3 regions of the Paenibacillus sp. P13VS genome follow, and region 3 is predicted to be linked to each of the others. Evidence: predicted binding sites of a transcription regulator. Region 3 holds the regulator's gene; each other region holds the start of a gene.
The links. Region 3 encodes NrdR, which represses ribonucleotide reductase genes. Its sites were predicted from a motif close to AACACNATATATNGTGTT; they were not measured.
Positions count from the first base shown of each region.

Region 1 (5,215 bases), on a different contig from region 3:
ACTGCTTCTCCGTCGTGCCTTTCAGATCGGCAAAATTACGATTGGGTTCAAGCAAAGGATCTCCCGCTTTGAATTCCAATTGTTTTAAGGACTCTCCTGCAGAAAAGTACAGGAACTTCTCCCGATCGATAATGGAAAGGGTTACATCCTGGCGTATGGTATCACGGAAAAACGGCATACATGTAATGAGTGCTTGAATAATATCCATAGTTAGGTAATTTCCTCCTAAAATGTTTAATGTATAAAAGTGCTAAAGTTTATTTTAGTAACCACCTATATATTATATCGACATGCAATAAAGAAGTGAGTAGTTAAAAATAAAAAAATTCCCATCGAAAATACACGCAATTCATCCTCTGCGTATTTTCAATGAGAATATCGATTGGGATCATGCTATAACGACTCAAGGTCTACTGTAACAATTTGTTGATCTCTTAACGTCGCCTGCACATCCACCAAGCGCTGATTGCGGCTGCCCCGAAAGGGTAAGGATATATCCCGTTCGGCAGCCACGTAGGGGCCATCTACAATGACATCACACAGCCAGGCCAGTTCAGCCCGTATAGGATCAGTGACAAGCTCTTCATAGGTGAATCCCGTATAGGCCCAAACGGTCCGATCAGGGCATGCATCGCGGAAACGGCGAACCCAAGGGATGCATTCCTCTGCTGAGAAAAAGGGATCACCCCCGCATAATGTTATCCCATCCAGCAGGGGATGGGCTGTTAACTCATGCAAAATCTGCAGCTGTCGCTCTGCGGTGAAATGTTCTCCTGCCCGGAAGCTCCATGAATCCGGACTGAAGCACCCTGGGCAGGCATGACGGCACCCGCTGATAAAGATGACCGCTCGCAGACCAGGTCCTTCATTTACAGACTCGGGAATATAACCGTACAGATTCACTTATGTTTCATCCGATCCCGCACCTCGGCCTGTTTCGCGGAATTGAAGCGTACCTTGTAGTCGCCGGTAAGATAACCGGTGACCCGGCGCAGTCGCTGAAAGTGCACGTGGTCCTCGTGTGCCTCACACCCAGGACATACATCACCAATGGCACCTTCATATCCGCATGCTGGACAGCGGTCTATCGGGTGATTAATGGAGAAATATCCAATATCCTGGGCGAGTGCATATTGAACAATACGCTGAAAGGCGCTGGTATTGGCCCGTACATTTCCATCCAGTTCAACATAGGAAATGGCTCCGGCATTACATAGCGTATGGAAGGGAGCCTCCAGTTCAATTTTGCGGTAAGCTGGCAGGGTGTAATAGACCGGAATGTGAAATGAATTTGTATAGTATTCCCGGTCATTGACTCCAGCAATGAGTCCATATCGCTCGCGGTCAATCTTGGTGAACTTGCCGGATAACCCTTCGGCAGGCGTGGCAAAGAGCGTAACATTCAGGTTATGCAGTTCACTCATGCGGTCACAGAATTCACGCATGGTGCGGATAACATTCAACGCCTCACGGTGGATATGGGGGTCCTGTCCATGGTGCCGGCCATACAGTGCGGTCATGCATTCGGCAAGCCCGATAAAACCAATGGACAAGGTGCCATGCTTCAACAGTTCGGCTACCGGTTCATCTGGTGCGAGCTGCTCACCGCCTTCCCACACTCCTTCCCGCATCATGAAATCAGATGCTTTGGCAGGCTGTGCCGTTTGGATACGATAGCGGTGCAGCAGTCCGGAGGCCGCACGGTCCATGACCTTTTCCAGTGCTGCATAGAATCCCGTACGGTCGGCGACGGCCCGTGCACCCTGACAGATGCCATAGCGAATGCCGAGTTTGACCAGATTGATGGTGTTGAACGAAAGGTTGCCTTTACCGCTCTGCCGATTGCGTCCGAAGCGGTCTGCCAGCGTACGTGTACGGCATCCCATGGTGGCGATGATGGTATCCGGATCTTCAGGACGATAGTAAGGCAGGTTGAATGAGGCATCCACGTTGACAAAGTTCGGATACATGCGCCGGGAAGAGCAGGTCACGGCTAGTCGGAACAAGTCGTAGTTGGGTTCCCCTTGAGCCTGGTTAATTCCCTGCTTGCACTGGAAGATATGCTGTGGAAACACGGGCGTTTCCCCGCCGCCAAGGCCGCGGATGGTTGCTTCCAGCAGGGAACGGGATACAAGCCTGCCTTCGGCTGAGGTGCATAGTCCATAGTTCAGCGAGGTAAAAGGAATCTGTCCACCTGCCCGGCTGCTCATGGTATTCAGATTGTGAATCAATGATTCGGCAGCCTGTCCGGTCTCCAGTTCTGTTTCCTCACAGGCAAAAGCAAAAGCACGCGGGCATGCTTCCCGTGCCACTGGACTGTCCAGGTGCAGATGCTCGTCGTCGATCTGCGTGTGCTCTCCAAGCAAACGCTGTCCTTTGCGATAATGTTTGCGGAAGGAGCGCTGTACATAAGGAGCCAGATCCCAGTCGATTTTGTTGGCAGATACTCCGCCGTACTGACTGTTTTGCTGTGATTGAAAGATGATGGCGACGAGCGCCATTGCCGACATGATGGTCTGCGGGGTACGTACGGAGCCGTTACCCGTATTGAAGCCGGAGGCCAGCAGTCGATCGAACGGGATAAAGATGCAATTGGTTGTTCCAAGCGCATACTGATCCAGATCATGAACGTAGAGATCTCCATTCTCTACAGATGCAGCAAGCTCTTCCGGCAGTACATGACGAAGAGCATGCCACTTGGCGGTCTCCGAGCCGAGCCTGCTCATTTTGCCGCTGAACGAATCACCATTGAGGTTGGCGTTCTCCCTCAGTGTGTCTGCGTCTTCTGCGCCAATAATTCGTCTTCCCAGGTCGGATAATAGATCGGATGCCGGTGGAGTGGCATACTCAAGCAGGTTCATGTGAGATTCCTCCCAAATATTGATTTATAATATCGGTCATTTCATTTAAACACTATATGTAGACTTGCATTATCCATTTATAAACTATATGTGGATTTTTGGGTGTGATCATTCTCACACTGTAACCTTCTACAGGCAGGAACTGCTGCGGGTGGAGTGGATAAAGGTTTTCAAAGTGAACTGGGAAGAGTATAATTCCTATTTACGCTGTACTCGGGATAAGCTTGGATTTCATACACTATGATTCTCTTGAGCTTCTATGGTGGTAAACATATATGTACATGTTGTGACAGTTAACTTAAGAAATTTGACCCTCATATACAGGACAGATTCATTTTGAGATAGAGATGTAGAAATACAGCTAAGATTTGAGGGGTGGATCATGGGAACGGCAGGGATTACGAGAGGCTTTTATGAAAATGTACAGGAAGCAGCGTCCCACATCGTGGACGTGTTAAGCGGGGTATTGGAGGTCAATACGATCTTTGTTGCCACCAATGACGAGACGACCAATGTCATTTTGGAAGCTTTTAACCGAAACGAGGAACTGGTTATCAGTGGCAGTGAACTTCCATTTGATTCTTCCTACTGCAGTCTGGTGCTGCGAAATACAAAAGAAAACCTGATCATAACGGATACTGCAGCACATCCGCTGACTTGCTCAATGGATGTAACCAAGGCGCTCGGTAACCGTTTTTTTTGTGGGCATACCCATCATGCGGCGTTCGGGTGAAACCTTTGGGACGATTTGTTTAATGGACAAGCCGGACTATGTCATTAGTGAGACAGATATGAAGACATTGAACGCCATGGCTGTATTCCTTGGATATGTCGTTGACTTGGAGAATACTCTGCTCATCCAGAAACAAAAGCTGAATGATACGGAGCAGCTGAAACAGCAGCTGCAGATGGAGAAGGAACGTGCAGAATCGGAAGCGATGACGAAGGCCCAGATGATTGCGCTCATGAGTCATGAGATTCGCAACCCGCTCAATGGCATTCTTGGTTTAACCGATCTGATGCGTACACCGGATATGCCCGAAGAGCATGTGGAATATGTGGACATGATCGAGACCAGTGGCAACATCCTCCTGTCTTTGCTGAATAATATAATGAACTTTAATATTAATGAAACAGGTAGAACGGTAGTTCATGATGATCCCTTTGACCTGGTTTCTACTATTGAGAGTACTGTGTATTTGCATGCCGGGCTGGCGATGGAGAAAGGAATCGAGCTGGGACTGAACCTTGAGATGAATGTCTCTCAGGTCTTCGTGGGAGATGAGGTCAAGATCGGTCAGCTGCTCGCAAATGTGCTGAAATATGCCATTGATTCCACGCGTACAGGTTCCGTGCTCGTTACGGCCGTCGTAGATGGTCAGAATGTGGATGAGGCTGGTACGTTGCTGCTTCACATCAAATATACGGGCCGGATGCTGGCATCGGACAAAAAGCTGCAGGCGTTTAATACACTGGACGGAAATGTCAGCATTCAGAAGCTTGTGGGCACCAACCTCGGTTTGGCCGTCAGCCAAAATCTCGCCATTCTCATGCATGGCCGTATCGAGGTGACCAGCCTGGCTGAGGAGGAGACGGAATTTCAGATCAGGCTGCCCTTGATGAAACACTGGGAACTTCCACAGCTTACAGGCATCCAAGAGCGACTGAAAGGTAAAACGGTACTGCTGGTCAAAGCTCCTGATATTCTGCAGGGGGTATCTTCCCTCATGCGCAGGTGGGAGATGGATGTGAACATGACCTCAGACACGGGCCAGGCAAAACAATGGTTGGAAGATGGACTTGAGCCTGAAATTGCGGTCATTGACATGGGGTTAGAGCCAGACAAGGCCATGGATTTTATTCATGAATTAAAGGGAATGGCCAACCAACTGCCGATCATCATCCTGGTCCCCTACGGAATGCATATGGATCCTCAGGAGGCGGGGAACGTTAATGCTGTCTTAACCAAGCCGGTTAGACAGTTGGACTTGCTGAACGCACTGAGCGCGACATTGCACCGGGCATAAGAAAATATAAGCAGCGTACCTAATCAGGTACGCTTTTTTTTGTATACGGAAAGAGCATGCCTCGAATCGGTTCTGTTTATTTATCCGTTTTCTTTTGTTAAATCCCTTTTCATCCACGCTGGTTACGTTACAATAGAAAAGTAAGAATCATACTCATTAATCTAGAGGAGGATGTGCATTCAATGGAATACCGCAGATTGGGTGGAAGCGGACTGAAAGTAAGCGAGATCAGCTTGGGCAGCTGGCTGACGTACGGAGGATATGTGGAGCGTGAAAATGCGGTGAAGTCAATTGAAACCGCATTCGACGAAGGCATTAACTTTTTTG
Region 1 covers NZ_WYEV01000005.1:317,310-322,524, reverse strand. The annotation lists gene GUA98_RS15180 (methyl-accepting chemotaxis protein) at 1-208, opposite strand, end outside; gene nrdG (anaerobic ribonucleoside-triphosphate reductase activating protein) at 394-903, opposite strand; gene GUA98_RS15170 (anaerobic ribonucleoside triphosphate reductase) at 900-2,861, opposite strand; gene GUA98_RS15165 (hypothetical protein) at 3,244-3,594, shown strand; gene GUA98_RS15160 (hybrid sensor histidine kinase/response regulator) at 3,617-4,888, shown strand; gene GUA98_RS15155 (aldo/keto reductase family protein) at 5,071-5,215, shown strand, end outside.
Region 1: a site for NrdR is predicted at 2,910-2,927, ahead of GUA98_RS15170 (anaerobic ribonucleoside triphosphate reductase). Genes of this name have one in related genera too.

Region 2 (5,215 bases), 170 kb from region 3:
GCGAATGTCATCTTCGTTCTGGGATTCGAGCATGATTTTATAGAGACTCTTTTCGATGGACTCCTTTTTCTCCAGCCGTTCGAGAATAACATCGAGTCCGCCGATGACCATCTCGAACATGTTGATCTTTTCATGCAGCAGATTCAGGATATGTTCCTCAATCGTACCTGTCGTCGACAAATTGTAAATGTTGACGTCATTTTGCTGTCCCAGCCGATGTACCCTACCAATTCGCTGCTCTACGCGCATCGGGTTCCAGGGCAGGTCGAAATTAATCATGTGATGGCAAAATTGAAGGTTAATGCCTTCGCCACCAGCTTCGGTTGCTATCATGGCTTGAACACGGCCTCGGAACAGGTCCATCATCCAGTCCTTTTTCCCCCGGTTCATGCCGCCACGATAGGGAACAGCCGTGAGTCCGTTGTTGCGAAAATAATTCAGCAGATACTCCTGCGTGGCCCGGTATTCGGTGAAGATGATGACTTTCTCATTCATGTTTCGAATTAGTTCCATCGTTTTCTCGGCCTTCGTATTTTCCTTAATGGCCTTGATATGGGCAACCAGATCCCAAATTTTGTCCCGGAGCGGAGAGTCTAGCGGGAGCTTCTTGGACAGATTGACCAGCGTAACAAATACTGCATCCCGGCTGCTGCACACTTCCCGCTGTAGCGTAACAAGTGAGAGCATGCTGCTCAGGTTTCCACCAGCCTCCTGATATTGATCTTTAACAAAGGAAGTTACCCCGTCATAGAGTGCCTGCTCTTCAGGAGATAGCTGCAAATTCACATTGGAAACATTCCGCTTGGTGAACTGCACTGGTCCTTCACCGCGGCGGTTCCGGATCATGACTTTGGACAATTCGTCCTTAAGCTGTTCCTGGTTTTTAGGGATTCGTTTATCCACGACAAAGTTGGCGCTAAAGTCACCTTGACGACCCAACTGGCCCGGCTTCAGCAAGTTTATGAGATTGAACAGCTCGCTCATGTCATTTTGTACCGGTGTTGCAGTCAGCAGCAGACAATATTTTTTCCGCAGTTTCAGCATGAATTGATAGTTAGTCGTTTTTTTATTTTTGAGTTTGTGGGCTTCGTCAATAATGATCATGTCATAGTCCGTACTCAGCAAGATGTCCTTATGCGGATCTCGCTTAGCCGTATCCATGGAAGCCACAACTACTTCATTTTGCCAGGAATAGGCTTTTTTCTGTGCAACTGCGGGAATGCCAAACTTTGAATTCAGCTCTCGTACCCATTGAAGTACAAGGGATGCAGGCACGAGAATGAGGACCTTGGATACGAGACCGCGGACCATATATTCTTTTAAAATCAGACCGGCTTCTATGGTTTTTCCCAAACCGACCTCATCGGCAAGAATGGCACGGCCTGACATTTCAAATAATACTTTGCGTGCAGTGTCCATCTGGTGCGGAAGCGGGGTCAGTCCCTGCAGGTGCTTCAGACACTGTATTTCATCAAAATTGGGAATCAGATTGGTCTCTTCGGCTTGAATGCCAAGCTGAAAGAGTCTGTAATCTCCCCAAGGACCGCCTTTATCGAGCCGTGACTCCAATTGGGTCAGCCAGCTGCGATCGAATTCGAGCGGAACGGGCAGTTCTGCTGCAGGTTGATTCATGTGAAGCGGATGTTTCCGGTTCATGGTGATGCCTCCCCTGCCATACATGATGACGTTTTATTCGTAGGTCATAGTATGGACGAATGAGAGGCAGTTCATAACCAACCTCCAAATAAGGTGGGAATTCGAACCTTTATGTCTAAAAAAATTCACAAATTTCGAATGAGAGAGTCTGATGGCGTAAGAGTGAGCTAGTCCAAGTACAGGGCGAATAGAAAGGGTAGCTGTGACTAAAGTCACATGGAAAATCAATATATGGTGTACTATACTGAATATAAATCACTATATGTGGTGTTTTGGCATATTTTAAACACATAATAGAAATGTAATGGGATTTTTGGGGAGGCTGTTAAACATAATGAATTCGAACAAATTGTCGCACAATTCGAACAAATTGTCGCACAAGTTGGAAGGACTAAGTGAAAAAATATTTTTGGACCGCTATGCCTGGAAGGATGCCGATCCAAACCATGCCAAGGTAGGAGATGTTGTACTCGTTCTGACGAAAGATGACCCGAAGTTTCCGACAAAGGAAGTGGGGGAAATCATGGAACGGCAGGGTCAGACGGTGAAAGTGAGGACTCGCAGTGGAGAAACGATCCAGACGGAAGTTGAGAAGCTGACACTTAATATAGAAAAAACACCGGAGGAGATGTGGGACCGGCTCGCAAAAGCGATGGCATCTGTAGAATCCACTCCGGAACAACAGCAAAAGTGGCAATCCAAGTTCCGGGCTGTACTGGACGATTGGAAGCTGGTTCCGGGAGGCCGAATTGCTGCGGGTGCGGGTGCTAGCGATGAGCTGACCCTCTTTAACTGTTATGTCATTCCTTCTCCGCAGGACAGTCGGGGTGGCATCATGAGAACGTTGACTGAAATGACGGAGATTATGGCTCGTGGTGGTGGCGTTGGCATCAACCTGTCGTCACTTCGCCCACGTCGTGCAGTTGTTAAAGGGGTCAATGGATCATCCAGCGGTTCGGTATCCTGGGGTGGATTGTTCAGTTATACCACTGGACTGATTGAACAGGGAGGCAGCCGCCGGGGAGCACTTATGCTGATGATGAACGACTGGCATCCGGATGTGATGGATTTTATTACGGTCAAACAAACGATGGGTCAGGTCACCAATGCCAATCTGTCCGTATGCGTGAGCAACGCATTTATGGAAGCCGTCAAACAGGACGGGGACTGGGAACTTGTTTTTCCGGATACGAGCGATCCCGAGTATGACAACGAGTGGAACGGGGATCTGCAGCAATGGAAGGAAGCCGGGCACCAGGTTATCCATTACCGCACAGTAAAGGCCCGGGATATATGGCGTACGATTATCGAATCGGCCTGGAAATCAGCAGAGCCGGGTGTTGTCTTTATGGAGTATTACAATCAGATGTCCAACAGCTGGTATTTTAATCCGATTATATGTACCAATCCATGCGGTGAACAAGGCCTGCCAGGATGGGGCGTCTGCAATCTCTCGGCTATCAACTTATCCAAATTTTACGATGAAACCAGTCACGATGTAGCATGGCAGGAGCTGGCGGAGACAACACGCATTTCAGCCAGATTTTTGGACAATGTGATTGATGCAACCCCTTATCATTTTGAGGAAAACCAGAAGAATCAGCAGCGGGAGCGCCGCGTTGGACTTGGAACGATGGGTCTCGCAGAGCTGATGATTAAACTGCGCATCCGGTACGGCAGTCCGGAATCGCTTGAATTTCTGGATAAACTGTATGGCTTTATCGCAAAAGAAGCATACCTCGCATCAGCAGAGATCGCGGCCGAGAAGGGATCGTTCCCTGCCTTTGAAGTGGAGCCGTATTTACAGAGTGGATTCATGAAAAATCTGGTAGGGACTTATCCGGAAGTAGGAGAGGCCATCCGCAAGCATGGCATTCGTAATGTAACGCTTATCACGCAGGCTCCAACAGGAAGTACGGGAACGATGGTGGGTACGTCGACAGGGATTGAACCATACTTTGCGTTTAAATACTTCCGTCAAAGCCGGCTCGGTTACGATGAGCAGTTTGTCCCCATTGCCCAGGAGTGGCTGGATGAACACCCTGGCGAGGAACTTCCTGACTATTATGTAACGGCGATGGATCTGTCAGCAGAAAATCATATTCGGGTACAGGCAGCGATTCAACAGTGGGTGGACAGCTCCATCTCGAAGACGGCTAACTGCCCGGCTGATTTTACGGTTGAAGATACGGCACAGTTGTATGAGCTTGCTTTTGATCTCGGTTGTAAGGGAGTCACCATCTACCGGGACGGCAGCCGCGATGTTCAGGTTCTCTCCACGACGAAGAAGGAAGAGGCGAAGAGCGAAGTAAGTGAACTAACAAGTGTGACAGATACGGTAAAAGAAACAAGTGCCGCAAACGAAACGACAGCCTTCTCGTCCGCACCTTCGGAGACAGATAACGAGGTCAAAACAAGTGTGGCGGCTTCGCCCTCTGCCAAAGTACTGGATAAACAGTACAAGAGTCGTCCACAGGTACTGCGGGGAGCAACGTACAAAATAAATACTCCGTTTGGTATGGCTTACATTACGATCAACGACCTAAATGGCATTCCGGCGGAGATCTTCCTGAACGTGGGCAAAGCCGGTTCAGATGTATTCGCCATGGCTGAAGCGCTGGGAAGAGTGTGCTCCCTGTTCCTGCGATATGGTGACCACGGACATAAAGTGGAGCTTCTTATCAAACATCTGAAAGGCATCGGTGGTTCGGGAGCGATTGGCTTTGGTGTAAACCGGGTAGAGTCCATCGCAGACGCAGTAGCGAAGGCGCTCGAAAGTCATGTACAGAGCACCCCTCAAGAGAGTGCATCCTCCACTAATGAAGAGGCAGACCAAAATGTGAATGGAATTTTTGAATCGGTGATTGTGGACGAACCGTCAGTAACCTATACAGCATCGAGAGATTTGTGTCCTTCCTGTGGTTCAGCTTCATTAATCAATATTGAAGGCTGCAAGACTTGCAGCCAGTGTGGATACAGCAAATGTAATTAGAGGTTAGAAGACATCAGCCAGGTTAAAGTGCTGAGAAGAATACTGTAAGGGTGACCAGCACTTTGGTCGCCCTTTTTGTATGAACTGACATAGAATTAGCGGGCTTCAAAGGATGATTTCAACTACAGGATTCCCGGAATATAAGAGGTTTTGTCCTTTTCACCTCCAGAGTCCTAGGCATCTAGAAGCATTTATGGGCAAAACTTTCAATCCGGTTGGGGATAGGTTTATAATGGATTGTGGCTGCTGAGGAAGTGGGCGGTCTTTTTGTTTTGATATGGCAGTGAGGTAATATTACCCAGCCCAAGAAAAAGACTGTATTAAACGACAATTTTGGAGTATGATTTTACAGCTATATTAGCTGGCAGGAAAGATTACATCGTTTCACCACTTTGTAACTACTACTGTAATTTATCTCACTGCGCTTGAGCGTATAATGCTAAACGTGAGTGTTGATCGATATATTGGAAATGAATGACGAAAGGTGCAATACGTATGTTAATGACAACCAGAATCACGATGCGAAGCCAAGTTGATTTGCAACTGCCCCAGACATCCACGATGCCA
Region 2 covers NZ_WYEV01000002.1:395,127-400,341, reverse strand. The annotation lists gene GUA98_RS02890 (DEAD/DEAH box helicase) at 1-1,656, opposite strand, end outside; gene GUA98_RS02885 (adenosylcobalamin-dependent ribonucleoside-diphosphate reductase) at 1,991-4,648, shown strand.
Region 2: a site for NrdR is predicted at 1,911-1,928, ahead of GUA98_RS02885 (adenosylcobalamin-dependent ribonucleoside-diphosphate reductase). Genes of this name have one in related genera too.

Region 3 (5,215 bases):
GAAGAGCCGCATGCTGCTTCAGGTACATGACGAACTTGTATTTGAAGTCCCTGCGGATGAGCTTGAGTTAATGAAGGAATTGGTGCCTTCCGTTATGGAAAAAGCATTGGAACTCTCGGTACCACTCAAGGCAGAAGTCAGTTTTGGGGAAAACTGGTACGAAGCCAAATAACAAACGGTTTGTATTTCCGTTTATTTACAAACATTTCCTCACAAGGATTCGACATAAGAAGGGGTCCCGCTGAAGCTCAACTTCCGTTATAATATAGGGGAGGTGAGAACATCATGCCGGAATTACCGGAAGTCGAAACAGTCAGAAGAACATTGAATCAGCTTGTTGTAGGTAAGACCATTGAACGCGTAACCGTTAACTTGCCGCGCATCATTCAGCGGCCGGACGATATAGATGCATTTGCACTGGAACTCGCAGGACACACCATCATCGGAGTGGAGCGCAGAGGGAAGTTTTTACGAATTTTATTGGACGGGCTGGTACTGGTCTCCCATCTGCGGATGGAAGGTCGATACGGCGTATACGAGCAGCACGAAGAAGTAGAGAAGCATACCCATGTTATCTTTCACTTCACGGATGGTACGGAATTGAGATACAAGGACGTACGTCAGTTTGGAACCATGCATTTGTTTGCAGCGGGCGAAGAGCTCGTATCCAAACCTTTGTTGAAGCTTGGCCTTGAGCCGCTGGATCCGGCATTTACCGTGGCCGCATTTCGTGAGGCGGTTGGTAAACGGACAACCAAAATCAAGGCTGTATTGTTAAATCAGGCATATGTCGTTGGCATCGGGAATATTTATGTGGACGAAGCCCTTTTTCGCGCAGGCATTCACCCCGAAACCATTGCCAAGACGCTGACTGAAGCCCAATTGAAGGTGCTGCACGAGGCTATTGTAGCTACGCTGCAGGATGCCGTGAATGCGGGCGGATCCTCCATCAAATCGTATGTTAATGGACAAGGTGAGATGGGCATGTTTCAGCATCAACTGAAAATCTATGGTCGCAAATCCGAGCCTTGTACAACTTGTGGTACATTGATTGAGAAAAGCGTTGTTGGCGGTCGCGGGACGCATTACTGTCCGAAATGTCAACCACTAAAGTAACCCAAAGAAGATACCAATTGAAATTGTCGTTTACACGTTTACGGTTTCAATTTGTACCGGAATGAACGAAATGATTAAAACGTAGCACCCATGGATTACTCCCTCCATATACTGATATGGCAGAAATAAGCGGGCGAATACCTACCTGTAACGGTAGGTGGAAACGAGTTCCCGCACAGGGGAGGAATCCGGGGTGCTGCATCATTTTATTTCATTGCTGGCGCTTGCTTTGGCGCTTAGTTTAGATGGTTTTGGTGTCGGGATTACATACGGGCTGCGCAGGACGAAGATCCCGCTGTTATCCATTGCTGTCATCTCCATTTGTTCGGGGTTGGTCATTGCGTTGTCCATGCAGGTGGGAGTTCTGTTATCCCATGTTGTATCTCCTGATATGGCTTCGTTCGTTGGTGCGGTTATTCTGATTGCCATCGGTGCGTGGTCATTAATACAGTTGATCCGTAAGCAGGGGAAGGATCGCCTCGAATCGGAAGAGGGAACGGAAGCAGTCGGAGATGAAGGGCAAGTAATCGATGCAGCGCCGGTCAAAGGCAGAAATCAAGTGCTGGCACTTGATCTTGAACCATCTGCATCCGGCGGATCGCTGGAACGCATGGTATTTACACTGGAACTGCGGAAATTAGGTGTTGTCATTCAAATATTACGCAGTCCTTCCAAGGCGGATATGGACAATTCGGGAAGCATATCTACCCAGGAGGCGATGTGGCTTGGAATCGCGTTGTCACTGGATGCCTTCGGTGCAGGGCTCGGAGCTGCTTTGCTCGGTTTCCCCACATTGTGGACTGCACTTGTCATCGCGCTGTTCAGTGGCGCATTTCTGTTAATAGGCATGAAAGTCGGATTACGCTTTTCAGCGCTGCGCTGGATGAGAAGACTGTCCGTACTTCCTGCGTTGTTACTGATGATAATGGGAATAATGAAGCTGTTATGAGGTGAAACGATGAATATTGGCTTAACCGGCGGGATCGCAACGGGAAAGAGCAGTGTTTCCGCCCTTCTTGCCAGTAAGGGAGCGCTGCTGATTGATGCAGACGTGATTGCCCGGGAGGTCATGATGCCCGGGCATCCTGTTTTGGCTGCCGCTGTTCAGCGGTTTGGACAAGCCATATTAAATGAAGACGGGACACTGGACCGGAAAAAGCTGGGCAGCATTGTGTTTCAAAATCCCGATGAGCGTAAAGCCCTCGAGGCAATAACACATCCGGCTATTCGCCAGGAGATGCGGGAGCGTGCTGCTGCATATGAAGAGGCCTATCCGGACAAGCTTGTGGTATCGGATATTCCTTTATTGTTTGAATCCGGTCTGGAAAAAGGATTTGATGAGGTTGTCGTTGTTTACGTTCCAAGATCCGTGCAGCGGGAGCGGCTGATGAGCCGGGATGGCATGACAGAGGAACAAGCTGATGCCCGTATTAATGCACAGATGGATATTGAACATAAGAAGCAGCGTGCTGACGTGGTCATTGACAACAGCGGCTTATGGTCGGAGACGGAGCAGCAGGTTATTTCATTTTTGCATCATAAGGGTCTGATATGAAGTTATTGCGCAAGAAACGGGTACTGCTGTTGATGTTTGTATCATTTGTATTGGTGCTGTTCCTGAATACAAACTGGATGGCGTGGTTTTATCCGATTCATTACAAGGAAGAGATTCGTGCGCAGTCTCAGAGCTATGAGGTGGACCCTTTCCTTATCGCTTCCATCATCAAGGTGGAAACCAATTTCAAGACAAGCAAGGAATCCAGAAGAGGTGCCATCGGGCTGATGCAGCTGATGCCGGATACGGCCAACTGGATCATGGAGCAGGCCAAAATTCCCGGGACCTCGCTAGAGGAGCTGAAGCATGAACCGGGCAGGAACATTCAGCTTGGGACATGGTACCTGCGTAACCTCTCAGAACAGTTTGACGGCAATGAGACGGCCATGATTGCCGCTTACAATGCCGGACCAGGCAAAGTAAGTGGATGGATCAGAGATGGTGTCTGGGACGGCTCATTCGAGACAGTCAAGGATATTCCTTTTGGTGAAACCCGGCACTATGTACAACGCGTCATTTATTATTATAATCAGTATGTAAAGATCTATAATACGTTCTAATGGCTGATATTGGATTATGCGTAGTCTAAAGTCAATCGGTTTAAATTGAATTTTGATATCGTATATCTTATTAATAGTAGAAGCACAGAGCAGGCCGGTTATTCACCGGTCGCTCCATGCTCCTCTGTCTAACGTATTACAAAGCAGATATTATTGGTATTGACCTGCCAATTGCTGTTCTGCAATTGTTACCAGACGTTTCGTGATGTATCCACCGATCGAACCGTTCTCGTAAGAAGTCATGTTACCTTGGTATCCGTCTTGTGGGATGCTGATTCCGAGTTCTTGAGCAACTTCATATTTCATTTGCTCCAGTGCTGCGGAAGCGCGAGTTACTACCAAGTTGTTGGAGTTACCGTTGCTGTTTTGGGCCATTGCTGTTCACCTCCTCGCGGTTGGTAAAAGTATTATGTGTCTCCAATGCGATTTTCATAACTAGAAGTTACAGGGAATTTATGGTAAAAGAAAAACATGGGAAGTGATCTGAGTTGAAATGTCCTTATTGCGCCTATCTGGGTACAAAAGTGCTGGATTCTAGGCCTGCTAATGAATCAAAATCCATCCGCCGTCGTCGTGAGTGCGAACAGTGCAGTCGCCGTTTTACAACGTTTGAAATGGTTGAAGAGACACCGCTGATCGTCATCAAGAAAGATGGCAGCCGTGAAGAGTTTAGTCGCGACAAAATTCTCCGTGGTCTTATCCGGGCTTGTGAGAAACGTCCTGTTTCTGTAGAGACTCTGGAGATGATGGTTTCCGAAGTAGAGAAGTCACTGCGCAATACTGCTGAGGCTGAGGTAGAAAGCCGCCAGATTGGCGAGCTGTTGATGGAGCAGTTGTTCCCGGTTGATGAAGTGGCCTATGTGCGGTTCGCTTCCGTGTATCGCCAATTCAAAGACATCAATATGTTTATGAAAGAACTGAAATCGTTGTTGTCCAAAGAGGATCTCGACGATTAAAGAAGTGGATTAAGGGAGAAGAGCAGTCTGGGCTTGTAATTATAAGTGTTCTTGTCTGTACAGAGGTTGTTCTTCTCCAAACACTTTGCGTTCTAGATATGATATAGGAGTCGCCTGTGGAATTTCGCTGAAGCGGAGAAGTACATATATAATGTGGGGCCTTAGCTCAACTGGGTGACCACGTTTTCTTGAAACACTACCAAGATTCATCAATAAGAAGTACCAAATACATGCTTAACGTTAGAATTGGGACTGACTCCTGTTTGTGAGACAGGGATCAAAACACTTTTCAAGGTAGCCCGTTGCCGGAAATGAACCGGCGACTGGTTATTTAGTTTTGTTTGAATGCAAATTGAGTTATGGTAAGTCATGTAGTCTCGAACAACCTTTACGACGATGGGCTGTCGTTGTACTGGTTAACGATCCGAGATAGGACGTTTCAGAATTTAGCGTGGAATGAAACGATTCAATGGGGGCATTATCAGCGGGCGTACCCTTGCGGGACATGCATATGGTAATGCCTTTTCCCTTTAAAGTTTCTTGATACGCTTATGAAGTATACACGCTGCTTGGTCGCTATGAAGCACGGTGCATGGTAAATCCGGTAACTTTTCAATTGCGTGTTATTTCGTATGTTAATTGCTCCATGACTTCTTTCACAGGAATACCAGCCAATCTCATTTCAATGGCTTTCATTTCACTTCTAACGGATTGCTTACTTTTGTTGCCAATGCAAAAACACCTCCAAGGTTGTTTCCATATCTTACAATATGGCTGCATTCTCTTGAAGGTGTTTTAATTTGTCTCACTCTATGGGGTCAGTCCCGGTCTTTAACTTTATGGAGCGTAGGGGGGTCGAACCCCTGACCTCTTCGCTGCCAGCGAAGCGTTCTCCCACTGAACTAACGCCCCTTGTTTAACACAAGAGATAATATATCACGGCAAGCTAATAGAGTCAATATTTGTTTACTCACCCATAAGAGTATTGTGTAATTGTGGGTGTACATAAGAGTGATGGGAGGAAACAT
Region 3 covers NZ_WYEV01000002.1:562,759-567,973, reverse strand. The annotation lists gene polA (DNA polymerase I) at 1-172, shown strand, start outside; gene mutM (DNA-formamidopyrimidine glycosylase) at 286-1,116, shown strand; gene GUA98_RS03670 (manganese efflux pump) at 1,310-2,065, shown strand; gene coaE (dephospho-CoA kinase) at 2,075-2,671, shown strand; gene GUA98_RS03660 (lytic transglycosylase domain-containing protein) at 2,668-3,231, shown strand; gene GUA98_RS03655 (alpha/beta-type small acid-soluble spore protein) at 3,382-3,606, opposite strand; gene nrdR (transcriptional regulator NrdR) at 3,720-4,187, shown strand; partial or broken gene GUA98_RS29335 (transposase) at 4,484-4,804, opposite strand; tRNA gene GUA98_RS03645 (tRNA-Ala) at 5,028-5,099, opposite strand.